DNA from 3 places in the Streptomyces sp. NPDC005803 genome. Region 3 is predicted to be linked to each of the others. Evidence: riboswitches for the same ligand, from Rfam matches in the RefSeq annotation. Region 3 holds a riboswitch; each other region holds the start of a gene.
The links. Region 3 has a riboswitch for cobalamin ahead of ABZ454_RS13875 (ribonucleoside-diphosphate reductase subunit alpha). Riboswitches for the same ligand answer to the same signal wherever they lie in the genome.
Positions count from the first base shown of each region.

Region 1: another riboswitch for cobalamin. It lies ahead of ABZ454_RS04785 (CbtB-domain containing protein); the one in region 3 lies ahead of ABZ454_RS13875 (ribonucleoside-diphosphate reductase subunit alpha).
Region 2: another riboswitch for cobalamin. It lies ahead of ABZ454_RS11800 (ABC transporter substrate-binding protein); the one in region 3 lies ahead of ABZ454_RS13875 (ribonucleoside-diphosphate reductase subunit alpha).

Region 1 covers NZ_JBEXXO010000002.1:472,262-477,824, forward strand. Annotated here, with positions in the region: gene ABZ454_RS04765 (pirin family protein) at 1-464, opposite strand, end outside; gene ABZ454_RS04770 (tetratricopeptide repeat protein) at 607-963, shown strand; gene ABZ454_RS04775 (GNAT family N-acetyltransferase) at 1,036-1,545, shown strand; gene ABZ454_RS04780 (CbtA family protein) at 1,707-2,480, opposite strand; gene ABZ454_RS04785 (CbtB-domain containing protein) at 2,510-2,725, opposite strand; adenosylcobalamin (AdoCbl) riboswitch at 2,771-2,864, opposite strand; gene ABZ454_RS04790 (histidine phosphatase family protein) at 2,988-3,572, shown strand; gene ABZ454_RS04795 (hypothetical protein) at 3,674-3,871, opposite strand; gene ABZ454_RS04800 (helix-turn-helix domain-containing protein) at 4,165-4,656, opposite strand; gene ABZ454_RS04805 (aldehyde dehydrogenase) at 4,831-5,563, shown strand, end outside.
Region 2 covers NZ_JBEXXO010000006.1:269,010-274,572, forward strand. Annotated here, with positions in the region: gene ABZ454_RS11795 (iron chelate uptake ABC transporter family permease subunit) at 1-761, opposite strand, end outside; gene ABZ454_RS11800 (ABC transporter substrate-binding protein) at 845-1,882, opposite strand; cobalamin riboswitch at 1,945-2,132, opposite strand; gene ABZ454_RS11805 (hypothetical protein) at 2,251-2,427, opposite strand; gene ABZ454_RS11810 (acyl-CoA dehydrogenase) at 2,424-4,325, opposite strand; gene ABZ454_RS11815 (hypothetical protein) at 4,491-5,563, shown strand, end outside.
Region 3 covers NZ_JBEXXO010000008.1:112,308-117,870, forward strand. Annotated here, with positions in the region: gene ABZ454_RS13875 (ribonucleoside-diphosphate reductase subunit alpha) at 1-2,292, opposite strand, end outside; cobalamin riboswitch at 2,430-2,561, opposite strand; gene ABZ454_RS13880 (GNAT family N-acetyltransferase) at 2,621-3,133, opposite strand; gene mctP (monocarboxylate uptake permease MctP) at 3,250-4,884, opposite strand; gene ABZ454_RS13890 (DUF3311 domain-containing protein) at 4,881-5,135, opposite strand; gene ABZ454_RS13895 (GntR family transcriptional regulator) at 5,406-5,563, opposite strand, start outside.

The DNA of each region.
Region 1 (5,563 bases), on a different contig from region 3:
TGGAAGTGCGGTTCGACGTGGCGGTGGGCATCGGGGAGGGCGACCCAGAGCTGGGCGCCGTGCAGCAGCGCGGCGTGCGGCTTGGGGCTCTCCTCGGAGTGGCTGATGGCACGGCCCGACGTCATCAGGCCGAGTTCGCGCGGCCGGATCGTCTGCAGGCTGCCCACGCTGTCGCGGTGCAGCACCTCACCCTCGTGCAGCCAGCTGACCGTCTGCAGACCCATGTGGGGGTGCGGCGGGACCTGCATCCCGGGTTCGTCGGCGATGTCGTCGGGGCCGTAGTGGTCGACGAAGGCCCAGGCTCCGACCATGCGGCGGCCCAGATTCGGCAGCAGTCTGCGGACCTCGGTGGACTCGCCGAGCTGGACACGGCGCGGGGCGAGGAGTTCACGTACGGGTTCGGCGACGACGAAGCCCCGCCCTCCACAGACGGAGAGTGCGGCCTGGCGATCGAGATTGCTCATGGCGGTCAACCTATTCCCGTGCGCGTTCGGGTGGGCTGCACCCACGCCGAATCTTTAGTGGAATGTTAAACCACCCATCGCTGTTGTGGCGCGTGGGTACGTACGGGAGTGACCCGGCGAAGCCCTCGACCGAGGAGGCCACATGAGCGACACCTACTACGAGTTCGGCACCGCCGCCGAGCGCTGGGATCGCGCGCAGTTCTTCTTCGGGTCGAAGGAGTACACGACCGCGGCCCGGATTCTGGGCGGGCTGGTCGAGGAGGTCCCGGAGCAGGTCGCGCCGCGGCTGCTGCTGGCCCGGGCCTACTACCACTCGGCGCGGCTCGGCCGGGCCGAGACGGAGCTGCGCGCGGTGCTGGAGCGCGACCCGGTCGAGCACTACGCACGGCTGATGCTCGGCCGCACGCTGGAGCGCCTGGGCCGGCAGACCGAGGCGGACACGCAGCTGCGGATGGCGGCCGCCCTGTCCGGGGACTTCACCCCGGCCGGTGACGCCTGACCGTTCCCCGCACCGGGCCGCGTCCGGATATCCGGATGCGGCCCGGCCGGACCGCGTGATACTCAACGGGGCATGACCGACCTCGTCACACCGCGCCTGATCCTCCGTCCGATGACCGTCACCGATGCCCAGCAGGTGGCGGCGGGCCGGCCGGCCGACGGGGTGCGCTGGGCTCCGGGCTACCCCTGGCCGGGCGAGATGGGGGCGGCCCGGCGGTTCCTGGACAGCTGCTCGGAAAGCGGCGACCCCACACCGTACGGTCCCTACGGGATACGGCGCCGCGAGGACGGGCTGGTGATCGGCGGAGCGGGGTTCCACGGGGCGCCCGACGAGAAGGGGCACGTCACGATCGGTTACGGGCTCGTGGAGTCGGTGCGGGGCCTGGGTTACGCCTCCGAGGCGCTGCGCGCGCTGCTGCGGTTCACCCGCGATCAGGGCATCGCGAGCGTCCACGGGGACACCGATCTCGACAACCTCGCCTCCCAGCGCGTCATGACCGCGGCAGGCATGCGCCTCGTGAAGGAGGACGCGCTGCTGAAGCACTACCGCGTCGACTGGGACGGACCCGCCCGTCAGGAGTGAGGCGGCTTCCGTACGCGACGGAGCCCGCCGGGGTCTCCCCCGGCGGGCTCCGGGCGTGCCGTGGACGTGCGGTGCACGCCCCGCCGCACGCGTCACGCCGATGCGGGCCGCGGCGCGCCGGGCCCCGGCGGCACCGGAACTCAGCCCGCGCGCACCGGAACTCAGCCCGCGACGCCGGCCGGCCGGTTCGCCCTGCCGCCCGCGGCGGCGCCCCTGGCCGGCCTCGGCACCAGCAGCCGTTCGGTGAGATGACCGAAGACCAGTCCGAAGACGGTCCAGAGCGTGATCTGCACCGCGAGCGTGGCCAGCCTGAACTCCCACAGCAAAGTGGCGGGGAAGTCCTTTCCGACCTCGTTGAACGACGGCAGGAACGCGTAAGCGATTCCGGTCACCAGCACATAGCCGGCGGCGCCCGCGATCGTGGCGTTCCAGTTGCCCAGGCGCGGAGCCAGTCGTCTGCCGAGGATGACGGCGCCGACGGCCAGCAGGACGCTCAGAGCGACCATCAGGAAGAACAACGCGGTGCGGCGGCCGATGGTGTCCGGGTCGCCGACCGCCGGCGGATTCGCCGGGTACTTCAGGAACGGCACGATGTACACGGTCAGCAGCGCCGCTCCCGCGATGAGCGCAGCCGTCGCCCTGGGGCCGAAGCGGCCCATCCGGCCGAGGGCGTAGCAGAAGACGAGTGCGGCGATGCCGCCGACGGCGACGCCGAAGACGAGTACACCGGTGGCGAGACCGCCGGTGGACTGCATGGTGCGGCTGACGAGTTCCTCGCCACCACCGTGGTCGTGGGCGTGCGACTCCTCGAGCGCGATGGCCGCGTCGACCCGTGACTCACCGAGGAAGTAGGCCACGAGAAGGGCGAACGCACCCGCGACGAGACCGGCCAGCATGCCGCGGACCAGCAGAGCTCTGACAGATATGGAGTTCATGAGGGGTTCCCCTGGATCGGCCCGATGGGTCAGTGGCAGGGGAAACCGAGGAGGTGGCGGCCGTCGTGGACCCACTCGTGCACGCCTTCGCCCGAGATGAGCGCGGTGGCGCCCTGCTCGGCGCCGACGAAGTACAGCAGGATCAGCATGAGGACGCCGAAGAAGGCCGCCCACGGGGCGAGGGTCTTCAGCGAGAGGGGAGTGATGGCGGGTGTGACGGCGGCGGGGGCAGCAGTCTGTGCCATGGCAGAACCTCCTGGGGGAACACGCGTCCCGATCGTGGTGCCTGAGACGAAGGTGCTGGGTCTGACTTCCCGCACAGATGCGGGTTCACAGTGGCGCGACCGTGCCGGATTCTCACCGGACTTCCGTCACACCCTCGTCATGTCGTCGCGACCATACCGCCTGGGCGCGGGAGCCGCCATGGTGCCCCCGCACGGTCCGGGCGGCCCGGACGCCGTGGTGTGCTTGGCCAAGTGGCCACAGTTCAGGGAGGGGAGAGCGGGCATGACGGTACGGGTGATGTTGATCTCACCGGCAATGAACGCCGCGCTGCGCGAGGCCCGGTTCGCGGGTGACGCGGCCCTCGACCAGGCCGGGTTCCGGCTGGCGCGGGCTGCCGTCGGCGCGGTGCCGGCCGCGGACCGGTGGCTGCGGGGGCCGTCCCGGCGGTGCGCGGGCACCTCGGAGGCGCTCGGACTGCGGCCGACGGTCGAACACGCCTTGCGCGACTGGGAGATGGGCCGCTGGTCCGGGGCGCGGCTGTCCGCGGTCAGTGAGGACGAGCCGGACGACGTGGCCGCCTGGCTGGCGGATCCGTCCACGGCTCCGCACGGGGGCGAGTCGCTGCTGGAACTGTGCGCCCGAGCGGGCACATGGCTCGACTCGCTGCACGGGGGCGACGCCGGCCGCGTCGCGGGGGTGGCCGAGCCCGCCGTGATCAGGGCCGCGGTCGTCCATGCGCTGGCCCTCCCGCCGCAGGCGTTCTGGCGCCTGGACGTGGCTCCGCTCACGCTGACGGAGCTCAGCGGGAGGGCGGGTCGGTGGAACCTGCACTGCGGCCGGCCGCTGGCACAGCAGGCGCCGGGCTGACGGACGTGGCGTGACGGGGGCCGGTCCGTACGCGTGCGAGGTGTGATCTCCGAGGCTGTCCCGTGATCCCGGGTGGCCGGCGCGCTCGCCGGCAGGCTGCCCTACCGTGCCGTCCTCGACGCGGAGCGGCCGGCTGACGCCTTCCGGCTGTCGACGCGCACGCACACCGAGTGGACCTTCATGTCCGGCACGGTCGACTCGGAGTCCTTCGAGCGGTTCTCGGTGGCACACTGCACCGGCGCCTGCGCCACCTCATGGACCTGGCCGGGGTCCGGACCCGGATGCAGCTCGGCGGTCATGCCGGTCACCGGGGGTGCACCGGAGGACGTGGCAGCCCCCTGCGGCTGCTCGCCGTCAGGGGGCGACCATGACACGCGTACGGCGAGTGGTGGAACGGGGCGCCGGGCGGGGCCGTCGCGGGGCGAGCGCCGATGCCGAACATGGCTCCCGGCACTCGCGCGACGCCGCGGGCGGACTCCTCGATGACCGGCCGCCCGTGACGCTGGGCTCGCCGTCGTGGAGAGCGGCTCGCGCGATACCCGGCCCCGTGCCGACCGCGGCGGCCGGCGCACGGTCGACCTGTGCCGCTCGATCAGGTCGCCGCTCCCAGCCCGTGCAGGAAGGTGTCGACAACGACGTCGGCCGCCTGCGCGGCTTCGAGGTCGGGCATCTGCCGGGCCACGAGATGCATGAGCTGGGGCAACAGCGCCCCGGCCCACCCCTCGGGTGTGCCGGGGCGGAGCAAGCCCTCGTCGATGGCGCGCCGGAGAAAGGTGTCGACGTCCCGGATCGACGCGTCCCGCCGCGCGCGGATTTCGTCGTCGGCGAGCATGCGGGCCAGATCCACGGGCCAGGTGCGATTGACACCGATGATGTTCTCCACGTAGCGGTGCAGGGCCACGGCGACCGGGGCCTCGCGCAGCCTCGCGTCCGCGATGGCCCCTTCGATGGCCTCCAGCCGGCATGCGTAGATGGCCGCGAGCAGTTCCTCGCGGGAGGCGAAACGCCGGTAGACGGTACGCCGGTCCACCCCGGCCTCGCCGGCGATGCGCGCGATGCTCACACCCGGATCGGCGGCGAGCATGCGGGCTCCCGTGGTCAGGACGGTTTCCAGGTTGCGTGCTGCATCGGCTCTCACCCCGCCACCGTACCTGGACTGAGGAGGATAGGCGGCGTACAGGCACGCTTATGTGAAGCTAACAGCCAGAAGCGCTACAGTGATGTGACAGTTAGAGACGGCTTCCGAAGGGGACAAGAAATGATCACCTACGACAGGCTCTTCATCGCGGGTGCCTGGACGGCCCCGAGCACCGCGGAACTGCTCGACATCCACTCCCCGCACGACCGGTCCCTGATCGGCCGGGCGGCGCAGGCGCGGCCGGCCGATGTGGACCGCGCCGTGGCGGCGGCGCGCACCACGTTCGACGCGGGCGTGTGGCGCGGGACGGCTCCGGCGGAGCGCATCGCCCTGATGCGGCGTTTCAACGAGCTGCGTGAGGCGAACGCGGCAAGGATCGCGGCGCTGATCTCGGCGGAGAACGGCTCCGCCGGATGGTTCACCCTGGCCGGTCAGTCAGGTCTGACGCGACAGGCGAACGCCTACCTGAAGGCGGCACAGGAGTTCGCCTGGGAGGAGACACTGACGCCGAGCGATCCCGATGCGCCGGCGCGCAGTGTGGTGCGCCGCGAGGCCGTCGGAGTGGTGGCCGCGGTGATTCCGTGGAACTCCCCGTTCTCCTCGGCGACATCGAAGATCATCCCCGCACTGCTCGCCGGGAACTCGGTCGTCCTGAAGGTGTCACCGGAGAACTCGTTGAGCATGGGATTCCTGGCTGACCTGCTCCTACGGACCGGCCTGCCGGAGGGCGTGGTCAGTGTCCTGCCGGCGGAGCGTGAGACCAGTGAGTACCTGGTGTCGCACCCGGACGTGGACAAGATCGCCTTCACCGGTTCGACGCGGGCCGGGCGCCGGATCGCCTCGATCGCCGGCG
Region 2 (5,563 bases), on a different contig from region 3:
GCGCCGGCCGAGCTCACGAGTGCGGCGGTCAGCAGCGCGGTGGTGCACAGCAGGATGACGCGGGTCCGGCCGACGTGGACGCCGAGGGTGGCTGCCGCGTCCTGACCGAAGGCGAAGGCGTCGAGCGTGCGGGCATGGCCGAGGCAGATGAGCAGGGTCACGGCGAGCACGGCGGAGCAGATCCACACATCGCTCCAGCCGACGCCTCCGAGCGAGCCCAGCAGCCAGAACAGCACCCCGCGGGTCTGCTCGGCGTCGGCGGCGGTCATCACGACGAAGGAGGTGAGCGCGGAGAAGAGCTGCATGGCCGCTACCCCGGACAGCACCACCCGGTCGGTGCTGCCGCCGAGGCTGTGGCTGAGCAGCATGACGAGGGCGAAGGAACACAGCGCACCGGTGAACGCCCCGGCCGACAGGGAGACCGCTCCCCCGCCGACGCCGAGGACGACCACCACGACCGCACCGGTCGAGGCCCCGGAGGAGACCCCGAGGACGAACGGGTCGGCGAGCGGATTGCGCAGCAGCGACTGCATCACGGTGCCGCAGACCGCGAGCCCCGCGCCGCAGACGGCGGCGAGCAGGGTGCGCGGCATGCGCAGGTTCCAGATGATGCCGTCGCGGATCGGGCTGAGCCCCGGCTCACCGGCACCGAGGTGGGACGCGACCGTGGACCAGACATCGGCGACGGAGATCCGGGCCGGGCCGATGGTGACGGCCACCGCGATCGACGCGGCGAGCAGCAGGAGCCCGCCGGCCCACAGGAGCCCGCCCCGGAGACGCCTCGGGGCCGGACGGGCGTACCCACCCGCGTCCTCGCGCGGCGCCGCGATCCGTTCGGTGTCCGTCACCCCGCGAGCCCGAAGGTACGCAGCCCGGCGGCGACGCGCTCCACGCCCTCGACGGTCCGGATGGTCGGGTTCATGGCCTGGCCGCTGAGCAGCACGTAGCGCTTGTGCCGGACGGCGGCCATGTTCTTCGTGGCGGGGTTCGACTCCAGGAAGGCGATCTTCTTCGCGGCGCTCTCGGCGGTCTGCGACCTGCGGGTCAGGTCGCCGATGACCAGCACGTCCGGGTCGCGGTCGGCGACCGTCTCCCAGTTGACCTGCGGCCATTCCTCGTGGGTGTCGTCGAGGACGTTCCTCGCGCCGAGTTCCCGGGTGATGATGCCGGGGGCGCCGCAGCAGCCGGCCAGGTACGGGGCCTCGGAGTTGGCGAACCAGTACATCAGGGTGACTCCGGAGGCATCGATGGCGCTCCTTGCCTTCCTGACCCGGGCGCGCAGCTCGGCGACGAGCTTCTCGCCCCGGCCGGGAACGCCGAAGACCGCAGCCAGCTCACGCACTTCGGTGTAGACGCTGTCCATGGTGAGGGCGCCGGTGCGGACCCCGTCGCCGTCCTTGCTGTTGTCCTTGGCGGTGCAGTCGGCGGGCGAGACGTAGGTGGGGACGCCGAGCTCCTCGAACTGCTCGCGGGGGGCGACACCGCCCTTGGCGAGGGTCGACTCGAAGGAGGCGCTGACGAAATCGGGCTCCAGGTCCAGCACCTTCTCCGACGAGGGGCGGTTGTCGGCGATCCTCGGTACGCCGGCGTTGGCCTTCTCCAGCCCCTTCAGCACCGGGTCGGTCCAGGTGGCCGTGGCGGCCAGCCGGTCGGCGAGACCCAGTGAGAGCAGGATCTCGGTCGATCCCTGGTCGACCGCAACGGCGCGCTTGGGCGCCGATTTCACGGTGACGGTCCGTCCGCAGTTCTCCAGGGTCACCGGATAGCCCTCGCCGCCGGACGTGGCGGAGGTGCTGTCCGTGCCGCCGCCGCAGGCCGTCAGCAGGATCAGTGCGACGGTGAGCAGGGCGGCGGAACGGGCGGGGCCGGCTATGGGCGGCACGGAGTACCTCGGCGTCTCTGGGCCCATGCGCGGGGCCCGCTGTACGGAGTTCCGCGGCCCGGTACCGGACCGCGGGTGCCAGCAGGTCTTCGGACTCGGGTTCAAGCGGACGGGACGCCTTCCCGGGAAACCGTGGGTCTCCCAGTGGCCGTGGCCCCGCCCGTCCCCCTCACCGCTGCGCGTCAGTTCCGGATTCACACCGGATTCCCTGACCCCTACGTGGAGTTCGACTGGCTCGGGGCACGCTACCACGAGCCTCCGCGCAGCTCAGCGGCGGTTCGCACCGGTGCCCGGGGGCGGCGGGGCGGCCGGGGCGGGGGGCCGCCCCGCCGCCCCGGCGCCGGAAGGTCAGATCGGCCTCGCTCCGGTCACGCCTTGGGGCGAACCGATTCGCCACCAGGGACGCGCTGCCCCTCGCACCACCAGGAGAGCACGGCCGCGGTCCCCCAGAAGGCCAGCAGGACGATACGGACGCCCAGGCGCCCGGCCACGGCCGCCACCCGGTGCGACAGCACGCCGGCTCCCGGCCGCGCTGTGCCCGTCATCGCGCGCCCCCGGCGGGTTCCCGGGCGGCCGCGGTGTGCCAGGAGGCGCCCGGATCGTCGTACGCGTCCGCGTAGCGAGCACCCGTGATGGGCCAGTCGGCGAGCAGTTCCCGGGGCAGGGCGAAGGACTCGGCGAGTTCCGGGAGACGGCCGCTCACGGCGGCCACGAGCTGCTCGGTGGCATCGGTGAGCCCGTCGACCTGACCGGCGGTCAGATGGCCGGCGGCGAGCAGGTCCCCGCTGTTGCGCGCGACCCAGCGCAGAGCGAACAGCCGGGCCAGTTCGCCCAGCCGCTCACGGGCCTCACCGTCGGGCAGGGCCGTGAGCGCGCTGTCGTACGCCAAGGCCGCCTGCCGGTACGCATGCGCCTCGACCCCTCTCAGCGCGGGACCGGACGCGGCGTTCCACCGCTCCAGTGTGCCGCCGTCCGGCACCCGCGCCATCCGTGCGGACGCCCTGGCGAACCAGAGGCGCTCCACCTGGTCCAGGAGCCGGCCCAGGAACCGCAGGTCGGTGAGGTCGGCGTCCGGGGGGCCGGCGGCCGGTTCCTCCTGCGGGTCGCGTGCCGCATCGAAGAGCAGCTGGGCGGCCGCCCTGGAGTGGATGGCCAGGTTGTCGCCCTCGGCGGTGATGGCGCCCTCGATCCCGGTGACGAGTTCGGTCATCCCGTTGTTCTCCAGCAGCCCCTGGGCGCCGCACCGTTCCCGGCATTCGACGATCACGGAGCGGGCCTGCCAGGTGATCCATCCCTTGGCGATGTCGACCAGCCGCTCGGCCGCCTCCCGTTCCGCCGGAGGGCGCGCCGCCGCCTCCTCCCACCGGTCGAGTACGCGCCGGTGCAGCAGGCTCATCGCGAAGACGGTGGCCATGGCCTCGGCGAGCGGACCGTGGTGGCTGCGGTAGGCGACCACCGGCACCGGCGGCGAGGTGCGGCCCCCCGAGACGAAGCGGTGGCCGCCGTAGCGGACGGCGACGGCCAGCGTGGCCCGTGCGGAGCCCACCGCACTGGCGCTCATGCAGATCCGGCCTGTGGTGACCCTGCGGATCGAAGCGAGGAAGCGGCGCCTGCGCCCCTCGATGTCGCTGCGGAACACCCCGTCGTCGCCGACCCGCCCCTGCGCGCCGCCCAGCAGCGCCCCGCGGTCGACGAAGACCTGGTCGAACGAGGTCAGGCAGTGGTCGACCGGACTGCCCATCCGTGCGGGGAGGCGGCGAACCCGGACCCCGGGCAGGGCCCGGGACGCGTCCGTGAGCGGCACCAGCAGCAGGAACACGCCCTGGTCGGCGCCGTCGACGATCAGCCGCGCGGCGACGAGTCCCGACTTCGGGCCGCCGGCCGGGCTGGTGTTGGGCATGAACTTCTGTGCGCCGCAGTGCGGGGTGTGCAGGACGAACCCGTCCCGGCCGGGGTCGTAGGTGGCGGTCGTCTCGACGGCGGCCGCGTCGTTGCCGTGCGCCACCTCCGTACAGAGGAAGGTGCCGATCCGTCGCAGCCGGAGGAAGTCCGACAGATCGCGAGGGGTGTCGGGGTCGTGGTCCAGGAGGCTGCCGAGGAAGAGGTTGTAGTGGATGCCCGCGACGGTGGCGAGTGCCGGGTCCACCGGGGCGATCCACTCGTGCAGAGCGGCCAGGGCGCGTGGGTCGGCCGCCGGGCGGGCGGCGCTGTCCAGGGCGTTGTTGAGTGCGCGCAGCCGTGCGTGGGCGAGGGCGAGGCGCTCGTCGGGGGTGGGTCCGCAAGGCGGCCAGGCCGGCCGGCGGAACGGCTCGGTGGCGACGAGCCGGCGCCAGAAGCCGTGCTCGCGACGGGCGTCCGGCCCGAGGAGCACGGTGGTGAGCAGGTCGGTGGCCGGCCCCGTTCCGGGACCCGAGGGTTCAGCACTGTCGAAAACGGTGTTCATGAAAGCGGGAACGACCAGGAAACGTCCGAGACACTCCACTCTCGGCGTCCGCACCGGTTTCCCCGCGTCCGTCGGGGCCGGCCGACGGTGGCCCGGCCGCCGGCCGGTCGCCTGTATGCAGCAATCCGCCGCGCTGTACGGGCCGGCAGGGCATCCCCTTGGGTCATGGAACGGCACCCTGACCAGCCGCCGGCACAGGACGAGCACGCGGAACTCGAGGCCCTGCGTGCGAGGGTGGCGCAGCTGGAGGCCCGCGCCCCGGCCCGCTCACGGCTGCGCCCGCGTTCGTTCCTCGCGGCCCTGCTGATCCTGGTGGCGGCGGTGCTCACCCCGTTGAGCGTCCTGTCCAGCTGGGCGAGCGAGGTGGCCGGGGACACGGACCGCTATGTGGAGATGATGGAGCCGCTGGCCTCCGACCCCGATGTGCAGGCGGCGGTGACGAAACGCGTCACCGATGCCGTCATGGCGCATCTCGGCACCGAGGCGCTGCTGGCGGACGTCGCCCCGGCCGACCGCCCCGTGGTGGACAAGGCGCTGACCAAGCTCGGCGGGCCGCTCACCACGGGCGTGCGGACCTTTGTGCACGGCACCGTGGAACGGTTCGTCACCAGCGAGGGCTTCGAGCGGGTCTGGAGCGGCCTCAACAGGTCCGCCCACAGCTCCGTCGTGAAGGCCCTGACCGGTGAGGGCGGCGGCGCGGTGGAACTGAACGGCGACACCGTCACCCTGGACCTCGCTCCCGTCATCGACCGGGTGAAACAGCGGCTCGTCGAGCGCGGTCTGACGGTCGCCGGGAAGATCCCCGAGATCCACACCGACTTCACCCTCCTGACCTCGGACTCGGTGGGCAAGGCGAAGAGCGGGTTCCGGGCGCTCGAACTCCTCGGCTTCTGGCTGCCCGTGTTCACCCTGCTGGTCGCGGCGGCCGGGGTGCTGCTCGCGGTGCGCCGCCGACGGGCGCTCGTCACCGCGGCGCTGGCGGTGGCGGTGGGTGCCGCACTGCTCGGGCTCGGGCTGTGGGCGGGGCGCGCGTTCTATCTCGACAGCCTGCCCCCGGACGTCTCGCAGCCGGCGGCGGGGGCCGTGTTCGACGCGCTGGCGGGCTACCTGCGCGCCGGGGTCCGGCTGGTGGTCACCGTCGGCGCGGTGGTGGCGCTCGCCGCCTGGCTCACGGGCCGGGGCCGCGCGGCGACCCGGGTCATGGCGATGTGGAGCGGTGGCATCGGGGCCGTGCGGGA
Region 3 (5,563 bases):
CAGGTAGTACGTGGTCTTCAGCCCCTGCTTCCAGGCGTACGCGTACATCGAGGAGAGCTTGCCGATCGTCGGCGTCTCCAGGAACAGGTTCAGCGACTGGCTCTGGTCGAGGAACGGCGTCCGGGCCGCCGCCATGTCGATCAGGCCGCGCTGCGGGATCTCCCACGCCGTGCGGTACAGCGCCCGCACGTCCTCGGGGATCCACCCGAAGCCCTGCACCGAGCCGCTCGCCTCGCGCAGCGCCTCACGGGTCCGCGCGTCCCACACGCCGAGCTTCTTCAGCTCGTCCACCAGGTAGGCGTTGACCTGGAGGAACTCACCGCTGAGCGTCTCGCGCTTGAAGAGGTTGGAGACCTGCGGCTCGATGCACTCGTACACCCCCGCGATCGAGGCGATCGTCGCCGTCGGAGCGATGGCCAGGAGCAGCGAGTTGCGCATGCCGGTCGTCGCGATCCGGGCCCGCAGGGCGTCCCAGCGCTCCGGCCAGTTCAGCTCGGTGTCGTAGTGGTCCGGGTGCAGCACACCGCGGGCGGCACGCGTCTCGGACCACGCGGGCAGCGGGCCCGAGCGCTCCGCGAGGTCGCAGGACGCCTCGTAGGCGGCGAGCATGATCCGCTCGGAGATCTTCGTGGACAGGGCACGGGCCTCGGGGGAGTCGAACGGCAGCCGCAGCAGGAAGAAGACGTCCTGCAGGCCCATGGCGCCCAGACCCACCGGCCGCCAGCGGGCGTTGGACCGGCCGGCCTGCTCGGTCGGGTAGAAGTTGATGTCGACGACCCGGTCGAGGAAGGTCACGGCCGTACGGACGGTGGCGTCCAGGCGCTCCCAGTCGATCGAGCCGCCCTCGACGAAGGCCCCGAGGTTGACAGAGCCGAGGTTGCAGACGGCCGTCTCGCCGTCGTCCGTGACCTCCAGGATCTCCGTGCACAGGTTCGACGAGTGCACGACGCGGCCCGGCTCGGCGGTCTGGTTCGCGGTGCGGTTGGAGGCGTCCTTGAACGTCATCCAGCCCTGGCCGGTCTGGGCGAGGGTCCGCATCATCCGGCCGTAGAGCTCCCGGGCCGGCATGGTCTTGCGGGCCAGGCCCTTCGCCTCGGCGGCACGGTAGGCGGCGTCGAACGCGTCGCCCCACAGGTCGACGAGCTCGGGCACGTCGGCCGGGGAGAACAGCGACCAGGTGCCGTCCGCGTCGACCCGGCGCATGAACTCGTCCGGGATCCAGTGCGCCAGGTTGAGGTTGTGCGTACGCCGCTGGTCCTCACCCGTGTTGTCGCGCAGCTCCAGGAACTCCTCGATGTCCGCGTGCCACGTCTCCAGGTAGACGGCGGCGGCGCCCTTGCGCCGGCCGCCCTGGTTGACCGCGGCCACGGAGGCGTCGAGCGTCTTCAGGAACGGGACGATGCCGTTGGAGTGCCCGTTGGTGCCGCGGATCAGTGAACCGCGGGCGCGGATACGGGAGTACGAGAGACCGATGCCGCCCGCGTGCTTGGACAGGCGCGCCACCTGGTGGTAACGGTCGTAGATCGAGTCCAGCTCGTCCAGCGGGGAGTCCAGCAGGTAGCAGGAGGACATCTGCGGGTGCCGGGTGCCGGAGTTGAAGAGCGTGGGGGAGGAGGGCAGGTAGTCGAGCCGGCTCATCAGCCCGTACAGCGCGGCGACCTCGTCCAGGGCGCGCGCGGAGGTGTCCTCGGCGAGCCCGGCCGCGACGCGCAGCATGAAGTGCTGCGGGGTCTCGATGACCTGCCGGGTGGTGGGGTGGCGCAGCAGGTAGCGGCTGTGCAGGGTGCGCAGGCCGAAGTAGCCGAAGCGGTGGTCGGCGCCGTCGGCGAGGGACCGCCCGACGAGTGCGTCCAGGGCGGCCGCGTGGAGCGTGACGAACTCGGCGGTGCGGTCCGCGATCAGGCCCTCGCGGTGCCCGACGGCGACGGACGCGGAGAACGACGTCGCACCCTGTCCGGCCGCCTCGTCCGCGATGGAGCGGGTGAGGAGACGGGCGGCGAGCCGGGAGTAGGCGGGGTCCTCGGAGATCAGGCCCGCGGCGGCCTCGGTGGCCAGCGAGCGCAGCTCGGCCTCGTCCGACCGGGCGCTGCGTCCGCGCAGCGCCGCGGCGGCGACACGGCCGGGGTCGGTGTCGGGCAGATCGGCGGTGAGGTCGGTCAGGGTCCGCAGCAGTGCGGTCCCCGGTCCGTCCTTCGCGGGTCCGCCGGAGCTGACGGCTTCGGATCCGGCCGTTTCCGGCTCGGCTGCTTCGGACTCGGCCGCTGAAACCGGATCGGCTGGCGCGATGGTCACCGGTGCTCTCCCTCGCTCGGCTCGGGGCCTTCGGGGAGCGGGGGCAGCCGGGCGGGGCGGTACCCGGCAGGGCAGCGCTCCGTGCGGCGTCCACCGGCCCATCCACGAGGCCCGGACGTCTGGGCATCCGGATCGGTCGAACCGGACGCGCTGCCGGCAGGAGTTCGGACTCGGGGGTGCACAAAAGCACACCGAACACACCGTTGCGGGACAGTTCCGGATTCGCACCGGATTTCCCTGCGGCGACAGCGAGCATGAGCATACATGTGGGGGCTGCCCGATGCGGCAGCCCCCACATGTTGTGTCGTACGAGGTCGCGGTACCCCTTTCACCGCAAGGGCCGCAGCTCCAGACGGTAGGTCAGCAGTTTGAGGTCGTCGAGCGGATTCCAGTCCCTCTCGGGGGTCCGTACGAAGCCGAGGCGCCCGTAGATCCGATGGGCGCCGCGCATGGCCGGCTGCGTGGACAGGACGAGCCCCGTGACCCCCGCGGTCTCCCGTGCGCGGTCGATGCAGGCCCGCACGAGCGCCTCGCCCGCCCCGGCGCCCCGGGCCTCACGGGAGACCGCGAGCATCCGGAACTCGGCCTCGTCGGCCGTCGCGATGTCGGCCCACGGGTTGCCCGGCGCGGCGTAGGTGACGCCGCCCAGGACGCGGCCTGCCGCGTCGGCCGCCACCAGCACCTCGGCCTCGGCGGCCCTGCGGGGGACGTCGCGCAGCTGCACCAGATAGGGGTCGTCGGCGCCGTAGTCCAGGAGGCCGTCGCCGAGATAGGCCTCGGCGGTGATCTCGCCGAGGAGCGCGTGCTCGGCGGGTGTGACGGGGCGGATCGTCATGTCCATGGACGGGAGTCTGCCGCACCCGGGGGCCGTGACCGCAAGGGATTTCCGCCGGACGCGCGGACGGGCCGCCGCACCCCTTCGGAAGGGGTACGACGGCCCGTGTGCCGTGCCCGCGATCAGTGGCCGCCCGGCGCGCCGGCCGTGGCCGGCGGGAGCTCCGTCTGCACGCCCGGGTCGCCCGCGTCCGCGGTGTAGTCGCCCGGAGCGGTCTCGTCGACCCCGGCGGGCGCCTTCGCGGCGTTCAGGACGAAGGTCAGGACGACGGTGACCACGACGTTCAGCACGAAGGCCGTCAGACCGATGTAGCCGATCTCGCCGATGCCCGGGATCTCCTTGGAGGACCCGCCGAAGTGCTTCTGGGTCGGGCTCGCGACCCCGTAGGCGGCGAGCGTCCCGTAGACCATCCCGACCGCCCAGCCCGCGAGCAGGGCCCAGCGGTGGAACCACCGGGTGAACAGCCCGCCGACCAGGGCCGGCATCGTCTGGAGGATCCAGATCCCGCCGAGCAGCTGGAAGTTGATCGCGACCGTCTTGTCCATGGTGAGGACGAAGGCGAGCGCGCCGACCTTCACCAGCAGCGAGACCAGCTTGGAGACCTTGGTCTCCTGCGCGGGTGTCGCGTCGGGCTTCAGGAAGTCCTTGTAGATGTTGCGGGTGAACAGGTTCGCCGCGGCGATCGACATGATCGCGGCGGGCACCAGCGCGCCGATGCCGATGGCGGCGAACGCCACGCCCGCGAACCAGTCGGGGAACATGTTCTCGAACAGCTGCGGGATCGCCAGCTGGCCGTTGTCCACCTTGACCCCGGCGGCGATCGCCATGAAGCCGAGCAGCGCGAGCAGGCCCAGCATCAGCGAGTACAGCGGCAGGATCGTCGTGTTGCGGCGGATCACGTCACGGCTGCGGCTGGAGAGCGTCGCCGTGATCGAGTGCGGGTACATGAAGAGCGCCAGCGCCGACCCCAGTGCCAGGGTGGCGTAACCCCACTGCCCCGCCTCGCCGGGCGCGAGTCCGGCCACCGGTTTCCCGGCCGCCTCGTTCTTCGCCGAGAACGCCTCGCCCGCCTTGGCGAAGATGTCGTCGAAGCCGCCGAGCTTGATCGGGATGTAGATGATCGCCACGGCGATGACCAGGTAGATCAGTCCGTCCTTGACGAACGCGATCAGCGCGGGTGCGCGCAGGCCGGAGGAGTACGTGTACGCGGCGAGCACCGCGAACGCGATCAGCAGCGGCAGGTCCTTGACGAACCAGTGCGTGTTCTCGCCACCGCCGACGCCCATCACGTCCAGCACCGCCTGGATGCCCACGAGTTGCAGGGCGATGTACGGCATCGTGGCGAGGATGCCGGTGACGGCGACCGCCAGCGAGAGCCCCTTGGAGCCGAAGCGTCCGCGGACGAAGTCGGAGGTGGTGACGTAGCCGTGCTTGTGCGACACCGACCACAGGCGCGGCAGGAAGGTGAAGATCAGCGGGTACACCAGGATGGTGTAGGGCACCGCGAAGAAGCCGGAGGCCCCCGCCGCGTAGATCGCCGCGGGAACGGCGACGAAGGTGTACGCGGTGTAGAGGTCGCCGCCGAGCAGGAACCAGGTGACCCAGGTGCCGAACGACCGTCCGCCCAGGCCCCATTCGTCGAGGCTGGCCTCGTTCTCGGCCTTGCGCCACCGGGCGGCCATGAAGCCGACCACCGTCACGGCCAGGAAGAAGAAGATGAAGACGCCGAGTGCGACGCCGTTCACGCCGTCCTTCATGCCGACGCACCCCCCTTGCGGGAGCGCTGGTCACGCTGCCACAGCTTGTACGCGATCATCGTGAGCGCGGTCGAGATCAGCACCCACAGCATCTGGTACCAGTAGAAGAACGGGATACCGATGAAGGTCGGGTCGACCTTGGCGTACGAACTCACCCAGAGCATCGCCACGAACGGCGCGATGAGACATAGGGCGATGACCACCCGCACCGGTGTGACGGTGGGTGGCTTTCCTTCTGGGTCTTCTGGCATGGCGGCGACTCCGTCCCCTCGCTGATCACCTCGTGTAACGCGCACGAAAATCTAGGCGAGGGTTCCGCCCATCGTCACCCCCTGTCCGCATTGCGGTCCGGCAACGGTCCCGTGACGTCGGACGCCTGACCGAAATGACGCCAAACGTCGGGGCGTTGGTCCAGACCAAGTTTGTCCAGGCCGAGTGGGCGGCTGTTCCCGGAGCGCCGCACAGCCCCCGGGAGAACGGCTCCCCGGGGGCTGTGCGGCGGACAGTGGCGGTGCGGCCGCTCAGTCCAGCGGGCGCTTCAGGCGGGCCACGAACTTGTAGCGGTCGCCCCGGTAGACGGAGCGGACCCATTCGACCGGCTCGCCCTGTCCGTCCAGCGAGTGCCGGGAGAGCATGAGCATCGGCAGCCCCACGTCCGTGCCGAGCAGGCCGGCCTCGC